Cycloclasticus pugetii PS-1: one gene and its partner. The protein of the gene in region 1 interacts with the protein of each later gene in a pairwise test. Links are inferred from orthologs where the notes say so. Each region holds a gene or a part of one and is shown in the gene's direction. Other genes may lie near its edges.

Region 1 (5,731 bases):
TTGTTTTGCAGTTGGTATTCAGTGCTATTATTTTTGCAGGACAGGGAATTGCTTACAGTATGGGCCTAGGTTTTGCCTCGATGATGGACCCAACTACCGGCGTCAGCGTACCGGTGGTTAGTCAATTTTATTTGGTACTGGCTACTCTTTTGTTTTTAACACTTGGGGGGCACTTGGTGTTAATTGAAATGTTGATCGATAGTTTTAATACCCTACCGATTGGTGCTATCGGCATGGAGCGTTCGGACATTTGGTCCATTATTGCCTGGTCAAGCAGAATTTTTTCAGCTGGGCTATTAATGGCATTACCAGCCATTGTGTCGTTATTAATGGTCAATATTGCCTTCGGTGTTGTTACAAGAGCAGCGCCACAACTTAATATTTTTGCGGTTGGTTTTCCCATTACACTCATTTTAGGAACATTATTAATGTGGGTTACCCTTCCGTCAGTACTTGGAAATTTTACTAATTTGCTGGCAGAAAGTTATGGTGTGATTGGCGACTTTTTACGGATAAGGCGTTGATATGGCGACTGATAACGACCAAGAAAAAACCGAAGAACCCACCGCCAAACGTGAGGAAGACGCCCGAAAAAAGGGTGATATTGCACGCTCTAAAGAACTGAATACGGTCGTTGTTTTAATGGTGGGCTCGGTGATGATTTGGATGACCGGTGAGCGCATCATGAAAGGCATGTGGCGCGTGATGGAAGAGGCTTTTACGATAGAAAGAAGCACTTTGTTTGACCCTTTAGCATCAATTAACAGCCTTCAGTTCGCTATGCAGGAGGCACTAATGTTCGTGGCCCCTTTTTTAGCGGCGATGGTGGTTGCTGCGTTAGCGGCTCCTATTGCGATGGGGGGCTGGTCATTTAGTGCTGAAGCCTTTGCTCCTAAGGCAAGCAAAATGAATCCGCTTGAAGGCTTTAAGCGAATGTTCGCGATGCGCAGTCTAATAGAGCTGGTTAAATCTTTACTTAAGTTTGGCTTAATATTAGGCATTATGGCTTTGTTAGTGGATATCTATTTGCGCGAGTTTATCTATCTTAGTCAATTACCGTTAGAAAATGCCTTGCTTCGAGCCAGCGATGTGATGACCTTATCTTTTGTCATTTTATGCTCGTCTTTATTATTGGTCGTGGCGATTGATGTGCCGTTTAGTTTATGGGAATACAAGAAAAAGCTAAAAATGACGCTTCAAGAAGTGAAAGATGAAATGAAGCAGACCGAAGGGCGGCCCGAAGTAAAAGGTAAAATACGTCAATTGCAACAAGAAATGTCACAAGGAAGAATGCTAGAAGCGGTACCACAGGCTGATGTTATTGTGACCAACCCCACGCATTTTGCAGTAGCACTTAAATACGAGGAAGGTGGAAGCGATGCCCCCATCGTTGTTGCTAAAGGTGCGGATTTAATAGCCGCGAAAATAAGGAATATTGCGGTTGGTAATGGGGTTACGCTGGTTTCAGCACCACCTTTAGCTAGGGCCTTATTCTTTACGACGGAAATTGATCAAGAAGTCCCTAAAGGGCTTTACCTAGCGGTAGCTCAAGTCTTGGCATATGTTTATCAATTACGAATTGCAACACAAAAGCGCTGGAAGAAACCAGTCGCGCCAAGTGATATTTCTATTCCAGATGAATACAAAAAATATACAAACAACACCGATTAGCGTTTAACAAGGTAGCAATAGACGATGAATTTTAACGACATTTCAAAAATTTTATTAGATTTCGCGCGAAATGGTTTAGGTGCACCCATTTTGATTATGGTCATCTTGGCGATGTTGGTGCTGCCATTGCCACCCTTTTTGCTGGATATGTTATTTACCTTTAATATTGCGTTGTCGTTGATTGTTTTATTGGTAGTGGTTTATGCATTACGGCCACTGGATTTTGCTGTTTTTCCAAGCTTCTTATTGGTAGCTACGCTATTACGGCTTAGTTTAAATGTTGCATCAACGCGGGTGGTTTTACTTGAGGGGCATAATGGTGGTGATGCTGCCGGTAAAGTGATCGAAGCATTTGGTGCGTTTGTTATTGGTGGTAACTACGCGGTTGGTTTAGTAGTTTTTAGCATCTTGATTATCATTAATTTTGTGGTAGTTACAAAGGGTGCAGGCCGTGTCTCAGAAGTGAGCGCTCGGTTTACTTTGGATGCAATGCCGGGTAAACAAATGGCTATTGATGCAGACTTAAATGCGGGGCTGTTAACCCAAGATGAAGCACGTGACAGACGAGCAGAGATTAGTCAGGAAGCTGATTTTTATGGTTCGATGGACGGGGCTAGTAAATTTGTTCGTGGTGATGCTATTGCAGGCATTTTGATTCTACTAATTAATATTGTTGGCGGCCTTGGTGTGGGTGTGTTGCAACACGACTTGGCTTTTTCTCAAGCAATGGAATATTACACATTGCTAACAATTGGTGATGGTCTTGTGGCGCAGATCCCCGGCTTATTACTCTCTACCGCAACAGCCATTATCGTGACGCGAGTGAATAGTAATCAAGATATGGGTGAGCAGGTGTCACTGCAAGTACTTAGTAACCCGAAAGCATTGGCTATTGCTGGTGCGATTATTGGCGTATTAGGGTTGATTCCAGGAATGCCCAACTTAGTGTTTATGTCATTGGCCGGTGCCTTAGGTTATGTTGCTTATTTAATGCATAAAAAACAGCAACAGGCAGAATTAACACCTGTTGAGCTTGATTCGCCTGTACAAGCATTGCCAGATGAACCAAAAGAACTGTCTTGGGATGATGTGGCCCCAGTCGATATGATTGGCCTAGAGGTGGGCTATCGGTTGATTCCCTTAGTTGACAAAACGCAAGGTGGTGAGCTGATGTCAAGAATTAAAGGGGTACGGAAAAAGCTCTCGCAAGAATTAGGCTTTTTAATTCCATCTGTGCATATTCGTGACAACCTAGACTTGGCACCGAATGTGTATCGCCTAACATTGATGGGCGTTAATATTGGCGAGGTTGAAATTCACCCTGATAGGGAATTGGCGATTAATCCAGGCCAAGTATTTGGTGATATTCAAGGCATTGCTACAAAAGACCCCGCGTTTGGTCTAGACGCGGTTTGGGTTGACTCATCGCAAAAGGACCAAGCACAAACAATGGGCTATACCGTTGTTGACCCTGGGACTGTTGTGGCAACACATTTAAGTCAGATTATTCAAACACATGCGCATGAGTTATTAGGCCATGAGGAAGTTCAGCAAATGCTCGATACGCTGAAAAAGTCAGCGCCAAAACTGGTTGAAGACTTAGTACCAGAAACCATTTCATTAGGTACAGTTGTTAAAGTGCTGCAAAATTTATTACAGGAAAATATTCCGGTTCGAGATATGCGAACAATTGCCGAGACACTGATTGAACATGGGCGTAGCAGTCAAGATGCTGGCGCATTAACAGCGGCCGTTAGAATTGCCCTTGGCCGCTCAATAGTCCAGAAAATCAGTGGCTTAGACAGTGAACTGTCAGTGATTACTTTAGATCCAGATTTGGAACGCTTATTGCAACAAAGCTTACAAGCGTCAGAAGATGGTAGCGCAGGATTGGAACCAGGGTTAGCAGAAAGAATGATAAATGCATTGCAAGAAAGTACTCAAAAACTAGAAATGGAAGGGAAAAGTGCCGTTCTTCTAGTCTCTGGCTTTTTGCGCCCTTGGTTAGCTCATTTTGTTCGCCACTCAATATCAACATTAAATGTTTTGTCGTATAACGAAATCCCTGAGGATAGACAAGTTCGTGTTGTTGGGAGTGTTGGGCAAAATGGATAATAGACTTAACGAGGTTATATTCGATGAAAATTAAACGTTTTTTTGCTCCCGATATGCGTGAAGCACTTAAGCTGGTCAAAGAGCAGCTGGGTGCGGATGCGGTTATCCTATCAAATAATAGAGTAGACGGTGGCGTCGAAATTGTGGCGGCTAAGGATTATGATGAGCAAGCCATTCAAGCAGCGGCCGATAAGAAAGAAACGTTGCTAGATGCTAGGTTGGATGAGGAGCTACAAGATGACAGGGTGTCAATAGACTGGAATGAGCCGCCTAAGCAGGCGTTTAGAGAGGACTATACGCCGGGCCACAAAAAACCGGCGCTGAAACAACGGTTAGCTAAACCAAAACCAGCAAAAAACAAACCGGCAGGGGTCGAGCCAACATGGGTTGAAGACCCAGCTATTAAGGCAGTTAAACATGAATTAGACATGATGCGGCATGAGTTTAGAACCGTATTAAACGAATTGTCTTGGTCAGACCGGACGCAACAAAACCCAGTACGAATTGATGTTATTAGACGATTGTTGGATACCGGGTTTTCAAAAAAACTAAGTGTTAAGTTGGCCGAAACGGTTGTTACAGAAACAGAGCTTGAAGAGGCGTGGCTTAATTGCTTAACACTAGCCGCCGATTCACTACCTATTATGGAGAACAAAATACTTGATGACGGTGGTTTGGTCGCTTTAGTGGGCCCTACAGGTGTGGGTAAAACCACCACTATCGCAAAAATTGCTGCACGTTTTAGAATGCGTCATGGGCCTGATTCATTAGCATTAATCACAACAGATAATTTCCGTATTGGGGCTCATGAGCAATTGAGTAATTTTGCTAGAATTTTAGGTGTGCCTATGCGTGTTGCTTCTACCGAAGAGGATTTCCAAGATGCATTAACGGATTTCGTCGATAAACGGTTGGTATTGATCGATACAGCTGGGATGAGTCAACGAGATATTCGGATGACAGAACAGTTCAAATTATTGCAAGACGATAAGTTTGAGATAGATAATTATTTGGTCATTTCGGCGACTACCGAATCTAGGGCTATGCGCGAAGTGATTAAAACGTTTGCAGATGCAGAGCCAAAAGGCTGCATTCTTAGTAAATTGGATGAAACAGATTGCCCTGGCAGTGCACTATCTGCCATTATTGAACAACAAATACCCTTGGGTTTTGTAACAGATGGGCAACGAGTACCTGAAGATCTCCATTACCCATCTGCCAGCGAGCTTATGGCAACGTTTATTGAACCCAGTGAATTATTAGCAGATGAAGAAGATATTGGTTTATCTGTGTTATTAGATGGGTCTTCGCGACATGCGAATGTTTAAAGAAGGCTTGAATCAAGCATCAGGAATGAAACAGATGACAAATAAAAAACCTGTGAGAGTGATTGCAGTAGCCAGTGGTAAAGGTGGGGTGGGTAAAACAAATTTATCTGTAAACCTGGGAATCGCTTTTTGTAAATTAGGCCGAAAAGTTGCGCTGCTTGATGCAGATATGGGGTTAGCCAATGTTGATATTTTGCTGGGGCTGCACCCGGAATTTAATTTAACCCATGTGTTAAGTGGGGAAAAAACGTTAGACGAAATTGTTGTTGAAGGCCCTCAGGGCTTAAAAGTCATTCCAGCCTCATCAGGTGTTCAGCATATGGCAGAAATGGGCACGCTGGAACAAGCTGGGATTATTAATGCGTTCAGCGAATTTCAAGAAGAAATTGATTTATTATTGGTTGATACCGCAGCGGGCATTCATGGCGGTGTGATTAATTTTGCAAGGGCTTGTCAAGAGGTGTTGATTGTTGTTTGTGATGAACCAACGTCATTAACCGATGCGTATGCGTTGATTAAGTTGTTAAACCGTGATCATGGCCTGTCTCGCTTCCATATTATTACCAATATGGTGGAGTCGCTTCAACATGGGAAAATGCTGTACCAAAAGCTCTGTA
Region 2 (11,392 bases), 900 kb from region 1 along the record:
GGCGACCAATCGCCACCAACACTATCAGCTAACACCATTAAGCTGCTTGAAAAGCATGATTGGAAAGGGAATGTTCGTGAGTTAGAAAATGTCATTCAGCGGGCTTTAATTATGGCAAATGGCTCAATGATTACTGAGAACGATTTGATTTTTGAATCGACGCCATCAGCAACAAGCACAGAACCGCTTGAGAGGTCTGAGACGGCAGAAAATGAGTTGAGTGCAGGTGTTAGAGCGGTCGAAGATAAGCTTATTCTCGATACGCTAGTTAGTGCTAATGGCAGTCGTAAAAATACTGCCGAACGGCTTGGTATCAGTGCAAGAACACTGCGCTACAAAATTGCACGGATGCGTGAGGCGGGCGTTGAAATCCCTGCATGATGGTATTAATTGTTCAGAAACACGGTAAGGAAAAAGACTATGAGTAACATGGAAATAAATAATGTATTGGCCCAAATGCGGGCGATGTCGGCGCAAGCTTCAAATACAGTTGCAGAAGCAAAACCAACAAATTCATCAGACTTCTCAACAATGCTGAGTCAGTCAATTGAAGCGGTGAATAAAACACAACAAGAAGCCAGTACGCTATCAGAAGCTTTTACGAAAGGTGAAACGGATGCCAGTTTGGCTGAAGTAATGGTGTCTTTGCAAAAAGCAAACTTATCATTTCAGACGGTTCTGCAAACTAGAAATAAGTTAGTAGATGCCTATAAAGATGTTATGCGGATGAGCATGTAAGCGTGTTTGCTAATGCTCATAAAAATTACTTAAAGCAGGTTTACTAATATGGCAACTTCCGCCGAACAAGCAACTATTCAATTATCACCAAACAATATGATGGTGCGTCAGCTGGGCGTGATGCTCGCGCTGGCCATCAGTGTCGCCTTAGGTGTTGCGGTGGTGTTGTGGTCACAAACGCCAAACTACAGCCTGTTATATAGTAATTTGGGTGATAGGGAATTAAGCGAAGTAATGTCTGGTTTGCAGCAATCAGGGGTTGAGTATAAGTTAGAAGCAGGTTCAGGCGCTATATTGGTGCCTTCGTCACAAGTTGATGAGTTGCGTTTAAAATTAGCCGGTTTAGGTCTGCCACGTGGTGGTGGACAAGGGTTTGAATTATTAGAAAAAGAAACCGGTTTTGGCGGTAGTCAAGCTATCGAAAAAGCGCGTATTCAACGTGCATTAGAAGGTGAAATAGCCCGCTCCATTGTAACTATACAAAGTGTACGTTCTGCGCGTGTTTTATTAGCCATTCCAAAGCAGTCCGTGTTTTTACGGCATCGTAAAAAACCCAGTGCTTCGGTGGTTGTTGATATGCATCAAGGGCGAGAGCTGAATAAACCTGAAGTTGCCGCTATTTTGCACTTGGTGTCATCAGCGGTGCCACAGCTTGATGTATCGCAAGTAACCGTTGTTGACCAAAAAGGTGCTCTATTAAGTGCTAAAACATCAAATGATGTTATGTCTCTGACAAGCAACCAATTTGAGTTTAAGCAAGGTGTTGAAGAGCATTTAATCAACCGGGTTGAAAGTATTTTATTGCCGATTGTTGGCGCAGGTGCTATTCGTGCATCGGTCTCAGCGGATGTTGATTTTACGACGACAGAGCAGACACAAGAGCAATATAACCCCGACTTGGCCGCTTTAAGAAGTGAGCAGGTGACCGAAGAGCAGAGCAATTTAGCAGGTGTGCAAGGTGTTCCGGGTGCGCTCTCTAATCAACCGCCTGCAGCTGGGGTCGCACCAGAAGTTGCTGAAGGTGAATTGGGAAGCACTCCATCGGCGACCACGAATGTTAATAAACGGTCCATTAAGAACTACGAATTGGATAAGAAAATCAGCCACACTAAATTGTCTAGCGGCCGTGTAAAACGAATAACTGTGGCCGTTGTAATAGATAATAAACAAGGAGCGGTGACCGCTGAGGGTGGAGCGAGTGCTTCAGAACCCTATAGCGATGAGGATGTTGCTAAATTCACTGTGCTCGTGAAAGAGGCTGTTGGTTTTAATGCATTGCGAGGAGATAGCGTAACCATTACTAATTTGGCATTTAGGCAGCCAGATGTTCCTGTTGCCTTGCCTGAAGTGCCCTTGTGGGAACAAGCCTGGGTGCTAGATGCTGCTAAACAGGTTGTCGGCGGGGTTTTTGCGCTAATCTTGATATTTTTTGTATTAAGGCCCACTATTAAAACGTTATTAGAAAAACCAACTGCAACGGGTTTACCAGCAGGCGGTCAAGGCACGCAGATGACTCCTAGTGGCGCTATGGCGACAGAGGCAAGAGCTTCTCAGTCAGCGGGGGAAAGGTCTTTGGAGCTTGAGTCAGATGAGGAACTGATGATGTTAGAAGCACCTAAAAGTTACGAACAGCGTTTAGAGATGGCCCAAAAGATAGCAGGCGAAGATCCTAAGCGGGTTGCCCAAGTCATGAAAACATGGATAAAAGAATAATGGCTGAAGAACAAATAAGTGCACATGAATTAAGTGGAACAGCGAAGGCAGCAGTACTATTGTTGTCTTTAGGTGAAGACTATGCGGCAGGTGTTATGAAACACATGGGGCCTAAAGAAGTACAACAAGTTGGCACAGCCATGGCCTCACTTGAAAATGTGACGACGGAAATGCTGGATTCAGTTGTAGGACACTTTATTACCACCATTGGCGGGCAAACGGCGTTAGGCATAGATTCGGATAAATACATTAAAAATGTGCTGACCAATGCGCTAGGAGTGGATAAGGCGGGTGGCGTCATTGATCGGATTTTGTTGGGCAGAAACTCTAAGGGGTTAGAGCAACTTAAATGGATGGATCCACGGTCGATTGCAGACTTTATTCGTTTAGAGCATCCACAAATCATGGCCATCGTCTTATCGTATTTAGACAGTGATCAAGCCGCTGAAACATTGGGTTATCTGCCAGCCTCGCAGAGGTCTGATGTGCTCATGCGTATTGCCGTACTGGATGGTGTACAACCAGATGCATTACAAGAGCTCGATGCGATTATGGAAAATCAGTTAGCTGGAAACTCTGGTGCTCAAACTGCCCAAATGGGTGGTATTCAAACGGCAGCCAATATTTTAAATTTCTTAGAAGGTTCGATGAGTGCCGAACTTATTGATGCGGTAGTCGAATCAGATGATGAAATTGGACAATTAATTCAAGATAAGATGTTTGTCTTTGATAATTTGATTGATGTTGACGATCGTGGCATTCAAAGCTTACTCAAAGAGGTGTCTACTGATGTATTAACGCTGGCATTACGTGCAGCAGAAGAAGCGTTGAAAGAAAAAATATTTGCAAATATGTCTAAACGTGCCGCCGAAATGCTGCGTGATGATATGGAAGCCGCTGCACCTGCTAAGGTGAGTGATGTAGAGGCGGCGCAAAAAGAAGTGTTAGTGATTGCAAGACGTTTGGCAGACTCAGGTGAAATTGCGTTAGGTGGCTCTGGAGGCGAGGAGTTTGTCTAATTCATCAACAAAAAAAGAGGTTGTTTCTTCTTGGCGTTTTCCATCATTTGTCCAAGGTGACTCTGTTGATGTGGATATAGCTCATGTTAAAGCCCCGACGGCTGGTGATCTTGAAAAACTGCAAGAACAAGCAATGCAGGAAGCCTCTAAAAAAGGCTATGAAGAAGGGCTTGCAAAAGGATTAAGGGCGGCTGAAGCACAAATTTCACAACAGGTTAAATCCTTGGAGTCTGTTATTCAGTCGTTAGTGAGCCCGTATGAAGAATTTGACGAGCGTGTAGAGAATGAAATTGCCTCGCTTGCGATTCAGATCTCAAAACAGCTGATTCGACGAGAATTAAAAGCCGATGCGGGGCAGGTCGTTGGTGTTGTAAAAGAAGCACTAAGCGCATTACCTTCAAGTTCACAAAATATTCAATTATTTTTACACCCTGATGATGCGGCGTTAATAAAGTCAGCGCTTTCAATTGATGATGAGGCCCGTTGGAAAATTGTTGAAGACCCAGTTATTACCAGAGGTGGTTGTCGTGTTGCTACCGACGCATCAACAATTGACGCAACCATTGAAAACCGCCTGTTAGCCATCATTGCTAAAGCCTTGGGTGATGAAAGAGCGGTGTCGTGAACGATTTATCATTTGTAACGCAACGTACAGATAAATGGCTTAAGCGCCTTAAAGAATATCAAGAACGAATTGAAGAGCCTCAGCCAATGTTGGTAGAGGGGCGATTAACACGAATGGTCGGTTTGACATTGGAAGCGGTTGGTTGTCGCTCGACAATTGGAGGGCGCTGTATGATAGAAACGGCGGATGGCCATCAAACCGAGGCGGAAGTCGTTGGTTTTTCGGGCGAACGTTTATATTTAATGCCAACGGGCGATATTAGAGGTCTTGAGCAAGATTGTCGAGTTATTCCTATGGGTTTGAGTAGTATGGCGCATGTCGGACCTGGTTTATTAGGTCGAGTTGTGGATGGCGGCGGTAAACCAATTGATGGCAAAGGCCCTGTGCATACGACTGACACAATGCCTTTACACGGCCGTGCCATGAATCCCTTGGGGAGACGGGCTATAACGGAGCCTTTGGATGTTGGTATTGGGACTATTAATTCATTATTAACGGTTGGGCAGGGCCAGCGAATAGGCTTGTTTGCTGGCAGTGGCGTAGGTAAAAGTGTATTGCTTGGCATGATGACGAAATATACGAAAGCGGATGTGGTCGTGGTGGGCCTTATTGGTGAGCGTGGTAGAGAGGTGAACGAGTTTGTTAGAAAAACTTTGGGAGCCGAAGGAATGGCGCGAGCAGTAGTGGTGGCGTCACCAGCGGATGACCCGCCATTGATGCGAATGCACGGTGCTATGTTGGCGACCAGTATTGCTGAATACTTTCGTGATCAAGGAAAGAATGTATTATTGTTGATGGATTCGCTAACGCGTTATGCACAAGCTCAAAGAGAAATTGCCTTAGCGATCAATGAGCCACCTGCAACAAAGGGTTATCCACCCTCTGTTTTTAGTAAGTTGCCCAGTCTAGTTGAGCGCGCAGGTAATTCAGACAAGGGTAATGGCTCTATTACAGCCTTTTACACAGTATTGACTGAAGGGGATGATACAAATGATCCAATTGCAGATGCAAGTCGAGCAATTTTAGATGGGCATATCCATTTGTCACGACGTTTAGCAGAAGCAGGGCACTTTCCGGCGATAGACATGGAGGCATCAGTGAGCCGGTTGATGACAGAAATTGTGCCAGAAGACCATCAAGAGATGGCACGTGAATTTAGAAAAATAAACTCGACCTATCAACAAAATGCAGATTTAATCAATGTTGGTGCCTATCAGCCCGGTAGTAATTCGTCGGTTGATGAGGCCATTGATATGCATGAATCAATGTTAGAGTTTCTTCAGCAGAGAATAACCGAATCGGTTAGTTTTGATGAAAGTATTGAAGGTTTGGAAAGTGTTTTACAACATAGAAAGCCGGCAGCTATGTCAAAGGTATTATAAATGGGGGGAGTGTTGAAAAAGTCAAAGAGGCTTGGTCCGGTTAAACAAATTGCTGAAAACAATGAAACAGCAGCTGCGATGAAAATGAATCAATCGCTTCAAGCTCAGCAAGAATCTCTAGCGCAACTGGAGAAACTAAAAGAGTACCGTAATGATTATACCGTTCAGTTTAAAACGAAGGGGCAAGTGGGGATGTCAGCGTCACGGTTACGTGAGTATCAGGAGTTTGTTCAAAAACTCGATCAGGCCATTGAAGAACATAGCAAAACGGTGCAGTCATTACAGGAAAAGTTAGGCCAGCATCAACAGGCCTTTAAAAAAACGAATAGTCGAAAAAAAGTAGTTGAAAAGTTGATCGAAAAATCTAAACAGCATGAATTAAGAGAAACTGGCAGGCTCGAACAAAATGAGTCCGATGACCGTATGGTAAAAGGGTTTGAGCTGGATTAGGAGCAGTTTTTAAACACCTTTTTTAACAAAGCGTTTGTATATTTATTGTGTTTTTCAGCAAGGGGTGCTTTATAATGCAGCTTATGAATATCACAAACTTATTAGAACAAGGTGTGGAACTAATGTTACTTGGAATGGGGATGGTATTCTTCATCTTGGGTATGTTAGTTTTTGCTATCAAAGGGGTTTCTGCTGTTATTCAACGATACGAACCCGTTGTTGAACACAGTAGTAAATCGTCTGTTTCCACAGATATTAGTGAAGATATCGTTACAGCGATTACGATTGCTGTTCAACGTTTTCGCTCTAAATAAACTTAAAAATCATGAAAAATCCGTTAAAAATTACTGATGTCGTGTTGCGCGATGCTCATCAATCCCTATTTGCAACAAGGTTACGTATTGAAGATATGTTACCGATTGCGGAAAAATTAGACAAAATTGGCTATTGGTCATTAGAAACTTGGGGCGGAGCAACATTTGATGCTTGTATTCGTTATTTAGGTGAAGACCCTTGGGAGCGTTTGCGATTACTAAAAGCGGCGATGCCTAATACACAACAACAAATGCTATTACGTGGGCAGAACCTATTAGGCTATCGTCATTATGCTGATGATGTTGTTAGAAAGTTCGTAGAGCGTGCTGCAGACAATGGTATGGATGTTTTCCGTATTTTTGATGCGATGAACGATGTGCGTAACTTAGAGACGGCCATTAAAGCAACTGTCGAAGTAGGCAAACATGCGCAAGGTACAATCTCATATACAGAAAGCCCAGTACACACGCTAGAAAATTGGGTCGATATGGGTAAGCGGTTAGAAGATGCCGGCTGCCATTCGATCGCGATTAAGGATATGGCAGGACTTTTGAAACCTTATGATGCTGAGATATTGGTGAAGCGTTTAAAAGCCGAGTGTGACCTACCAATTGCTTTACACAGCCATGCAACAACTGGGATGAGTGTAGCAACCTGTCTTAAAGCAGTCGATGCAGGGCTCGACATGCTAGACACAGCTATTTCGTCCATGAGTATGACATACGGTCATTCACCAACGGAAACCTTTATTGCAATGTTGGAAGGGACTGATCGCGAGACGGGTCTAGACATTGAGAGCGTTGAAGAAGTAGCGGCATATTTTAGATCAGTACGGCCAAAGTATGCGGAATTTGAAGGGTCGCTGAAAGGTGTCGATTCAAGAATTCTTATTGCACAGGTCCCTGGTGGTATGTTGACAAACCTAGAAAGTCAATTGAAGCTGCAAAATGCAGGCGACAAAATTGATGAGGTGTTAGCAGAGATTCCACGAGTACGTAAGGACCTTGGCTATCTTCCTTTAGTAACCCCAACATCACAAATTGTAGGTACTCAGGCAGTGATGAACGTTTTGATGGGTGAGCGTTATAAATCTATCAGCAAAGAAACATCAGGTGTATTAAAAGGCGAATATGGTGCAACACCTGCAGCAGTGAATAAAGAGCTTCAAGAGCGTGTATTGGATGGCGCTGAAGCGATTACTTGTCGCCCAGCTGACTTGATTGATGATGAGTTGGAGAAAATTTCATCAGAATTTAAAGAAAAAGCCGAAAAAGATAGTTTGCCATTGGCCGATGAGGTCATTGATGATGTGTTGACATATGCGTTATTTCCACAGATAGGCTTGGACTTTATTAAAAATAGACATAACCCTGATGCGTTTGAGCCGGTTCCAACAGGCGTTGTTACTCAAGCAACAGCTGAAAAAGGCGGTAGTGAAGTATATGATGTGGCCGTTAATGGTAAAACATATCAGGTTGAAGTGGGTCCAAGTGGCTCGATTGAAAATCTAACACCTTCTTCAGCTGCTAGTAAAGTAGTTGCGAAAGCAGCTGAACCAACACAAGAGACAACATCAGGCGCGGTTTGTCAAAATGAACCCTTGTTGTCTCCAATGGCCGGTAATATTGTGCGCATAGCAATGGCGGCAGGAGATGATGTGTATGAAGGTGATGTAGTGATTATTTTAGAAGCCATGAAGATGGAAACTGAAGTAAGGGCGCATATTGAAGGTCAAATTTCAGATGTTTTCGTAAAAGAAGGTGAGTCAGTTCCTGCTGGCGCGCCGTTAGTACTTATTTGCTAAGGTTTATATAATATGGATAGTGGCGTATTACAAATTTGGCAGTCGACGGGTATTGCAAACTTTGAATGGGGCAATATATTAATGATAGCCATTGGCTTATTATTAATCTATTTAGCCATTTCAAAAAACTTTGAACCCTTGTTATTACTGCCGATTGGTTTTGGTGGAATTTTAGCTAATATTCCAATTGCTGGCATTAGTGGGCCAGATGGAATGCTAGGTATTTTGTACCATATGGGCGTTGATACTGGCTTGTTCCCTTTGCTTATTTTTATGGGGGTTGGTGCATTAACAGATTTTGGAGCGCTTATAGCGATGCCAAGTTTATTGGTACTCGGTGCGGCAGCCCAATTTGGTATCTTTGCAACGCTTCTTGGCGCTTTGGCGATGAACCTAATACCGGGTATGGAATTTAGTTTGTCTGATGCGTCGGCGATTGCCATTATTGGTGGCGCAGATGGCCCAACAGCTATTTTCTTAGCCTCTAAATTAGCACCTGATTTATTAGGCGCTATTGCAGTGGCTGCATATTCATATATGGCTTTAGTGCCGCTAATTCAACCACCTATCATGCGTGCATTAACCTCAGAGTCTGAGCGAAAAGTTGAAATGAAGCACTTGCGGCATGTGAGTAAGAAAGAGAAGATAATCTTCCCATTAACTATATTAACGGCGGTTATTCTATTTTTGCCAGCGTCAGCACCTTTGGTTGGAATGTTAGCCTTCGGTAATTTAATGCGAGAAAGTGGTGTGGTTGATCGTTTAAGTTCTACAGCACAAAATGAACTTATTAATATTGTGACTATTTTCCTAGGCTTAGCTGTTGGCTCGAAACTATCAGCGGATAAGTTTTTAACTGCTGAAACACTTGGTATCTTAGTGTTAGGAATGGCGGCATTTTCCATTGGTACGGCAGGTGGTATTTTAATGGGTAAGTTAATGCACAAGGTAACGGGCGGCAAAGTTAATCCACTCATTGGTGCTGCAGGTGTGTCGGCAGTTCCTATGGCGGCCCGTGTGGTTAATAAAGTAGGGCTAGAGTCTAACCCTCATAATTACTTATTAATGCATGCGATGGGGCCTAACGTAGCGGGTGTTATTGGTTCTGCGGTCGCGGCAGGTGTTTTGCTGGCAATAGTTAATTAATATCGGTCATTATCTAGGTAAAGAAATGAACGCAGTATTGTTTGCGCTCAAAAATATACCCTGAACAGTGACCTGCCTACAGTAAGGTTAGATGAGAGTAACCAAAGCCATAACGTTACTGATTAAGCTAAAAATCACCCTTAATAGAAATATTGGGGTGATTAGCCTTAATAATCTGTGGGGTTATCTTACGGTTCTTTTCGCTGCCTTTTAATTCAATCTATCAATCACTGACACTGGATTTCTTAGAAAGCTTTAAAAGGGCTAACAATCTAGCTGTTTACATTAATACAGGTTTATAACAGCATTATTTTTGATGCTGATGGGCAATGTAAAAAATTGGGCTAACATCTAACAGAAATAGCAATTACTCTCATGCCAAGCATTAATAGACTGTTATCCATTGCACCGATGATGGATTGGACAGATCGGCACTGCCGATATTTCCATCGACTTTTATCACCTAATGCCCTGCTTTATACAGAAATGGTAACGACAGGTGCATTACTTCATGGCGATAAACAGCGCTTTTTGGCATTTGATCAATATGAGCAGCCAGTAGCATTACAATTAGGTGGTAGTAACCCTAAAGCCATGGCGCAATGTGCCGGATATGCACAGGAAGCGGGTTATAAAGAAGTAAATATCAATGTCGGCTGCCCAAGTGATCGTGTTCAAAATGGACGTATAGGTGCATGTTTAATGGCTGAGCCGCAACGTGTTGCACAATGCGTATCATTAATGCGACAAGCTGTGGACATTCCAGTCACGGTTAAAACACGAATTGGGATAGATGAGCTAGATTCATTTGAATTCCTGAGAGGCTTTGTTCAGGCAGTTACTGATGCGGGTTGCGATACTGTTATTATTCATGCGCGTAAAGCCATCTTAAACGGCCTGTCCCCGAAAGAAAACAGAACCATTCCGCCGTTAAACTACGATAGAGCGTACGACATTAAAAGAGCTTTTCCATCGGTATCAATTATTGTTAATGGTGGGGTTAATGCAATCAGTGAGATTCAACAACATTGGCAACACCTTGACGGTGTGATGATTGGTCGTGAAGCTTATCATAATCCCTTTTTTTTGGCGGAAATTGAACACCAACTGTTCAAACAGCCCTTGGCCGATAGAAAAAAAGTGCTCGAAGCCTACCTTCCATATATTGAAAAACAATTAGAGTTAGGTGTTCCGTTACAAAATTTAACACGGCATATATTGGGGCTTTTTGCAGGTCAACCTGGTGGAAAACATTGGCGTAGGTACCTTAGTGAGAATGCTCGACAGAAAAATGCGGGGCCAGAGGTATTATTAGCAGGCCTAGAGGCTATGGCGCCATACGCTAAAACTATTTGATTTAAAGCAAACAAGAAAACGGTATACTTTAAATACTTTTAAAGATGATTGAGATTGATGGAAAAACTATATAAACAAATAATTTCACAGGTTGGAGAAGACGTTAATCGCCAAGGTTTGGTTGATACGCCAAAGCGTGCGGCAAAAGCAATGTCTTTCTTAACAAGTGGCTATCAGCAAAGTTTAGAGAATATTGTGAATGGCGCCGTTTTTGACTCTGATGCTGATGATATGGTGATTGTTAAAAATATAGAACTGTATTCTATGTGTGAGCACCATTTACTACCCTTTATTGGCAAGTGCCATGTGGCGTATCTGCCAGATGGGAAAGTACTTGGTTTATCAAAGGTAGCTAGAATCGTCGATATGTATGCACGTCGATTACAAATACAAGAGCAATTGACTACACAAATTGCAGATTCTATTCTCGAAGTAACGGGTGCAAAAGGGGTTGCAGTGGTTGTGGAGGCAAAACATTTGTGCATGATGATGCGAGGTGTGGAGAAACAAAACTCACAAATGACTACATCTAGTATGTTGGGGCAATTTCGTAAAAATTCTGAAACACGGGCTGAATTTTTAAGCTTATTAAAAATGGGCTAGTGGTGATTCAGCCTGTTAAATTACAGAAAAGCTGTTAATAGCACTGTTTTATTAGTTTAGGGAATGATGTGCCAAATAGACGGTCACAGAGTTTTAAAGGGAGTGATAGTCAGCGACTATCCCCACATTTAAGTGAAAGTAAAACACAGGCCTATGTGTTTTTTGAAGTTGATTGAAAGTACGCCATAGGTGAGACGGTAATACAAAAGGAGGGAACGAGATGCCAAAGTTTTTTGGAGAA

Evidence for each region.
Region 2: the proteins of flhA (region 1) and fliJ interact in binary tests that used the Bacillus subtilis proteins (3 or more experiments, as listed by UniProt). The link is inferred for Cycloclasticus pugetii PS-1 from one-to-one orthologs.

The regions. Positions count from the first base shown.
Region 1 is NZ_ARVU01000001.1:1,647,411-1,653,141, reverse strand. The notes cover bases 1,322-4,240. They hold flhA (flagellar biosynthesis protein FlhA), read left to right. Parts: upstream 1,322-1,695; coding sequence 1,696-3,786; downstream 3,787-4,240. Other genes in these bases: flhF (flagellar biosynthesis GTPase FlhF), read left to right, coding at 3,810-4,240; flhB (flagellar biosynthesis protein FlhB), read left to right, coding at 1,322-1,671. Also shown: flagellar biosynthetic protein FliR, read left to right, coding at 1-524; more of flhB, read left to right, coding at 526-1,321; more of flhF, read left to right, coding at 4,241-5,114; CYCPU_RS0107970 (MinD/ParA family protein), read left to right, coding at 5,107-5,731. UniProt on the Bacillus subtilis protein: Involved in the export of flagellum proteins.
Region 2 is NZ_ARVU01000001.1:741,151-752,542, forward strand. What follows is about bases 4,334-7,206. They hold fliJ (flagellar export protein FliJ), read left to right. Parts: upstream 4,334-5,486; coding sequence 5,487-5,927; downstream 5,928-7,206. Other genes in these bases: fliI (flagellar protein export ATPase FliI), read left to right, coding at 4,334-5,477; CYCPU_RS0103645 (OadG family protein), read left to right, coding at 6,002-6,241; oadA (sodium-extruding oxaloacetate decarboxylase subunit alpha), read left to right, coding at 6,253-7,206. Outside these bases: CYCPU_RS0103610 (sigma-54-dependent transcriptional regulator), read left to right, coding at 1-381; flagellar hook-basal body complex protein FliE, read left to right, coding at 421-738; flagellar basal-body MS-ring/collar protein FliF, read left to right, coding at 787-2,451; flagellar motor switch protein FliG, read left to right, coding at 2,436-3,470; CYCPU_RS0103630 (FliH/SctL family protein), read left to right, coding at 3,463-4,095; more of fliI, read left to right, coding at 4,092-4,333; more of oadA, read left to right, coding at 7,207-8,046; CYCPU_RS0103655 (sodium ion-translocating decarboxylase subunit beta), read left to right, coding at 8,059-9,192; tRNA dihydrouridine(20/20a) synthase DusA, read left to right, coding at 9,568-10,548; GTP cyclohydrolase I FolE, read left to right, coding at 10,606-11,151; CYCPU_RS0103670 (hypothetical protein), read left to right, coding at 11,372-11,392. UniProt on the Bacillus subtilis protein: Flagellar protein that affects chemotactic events.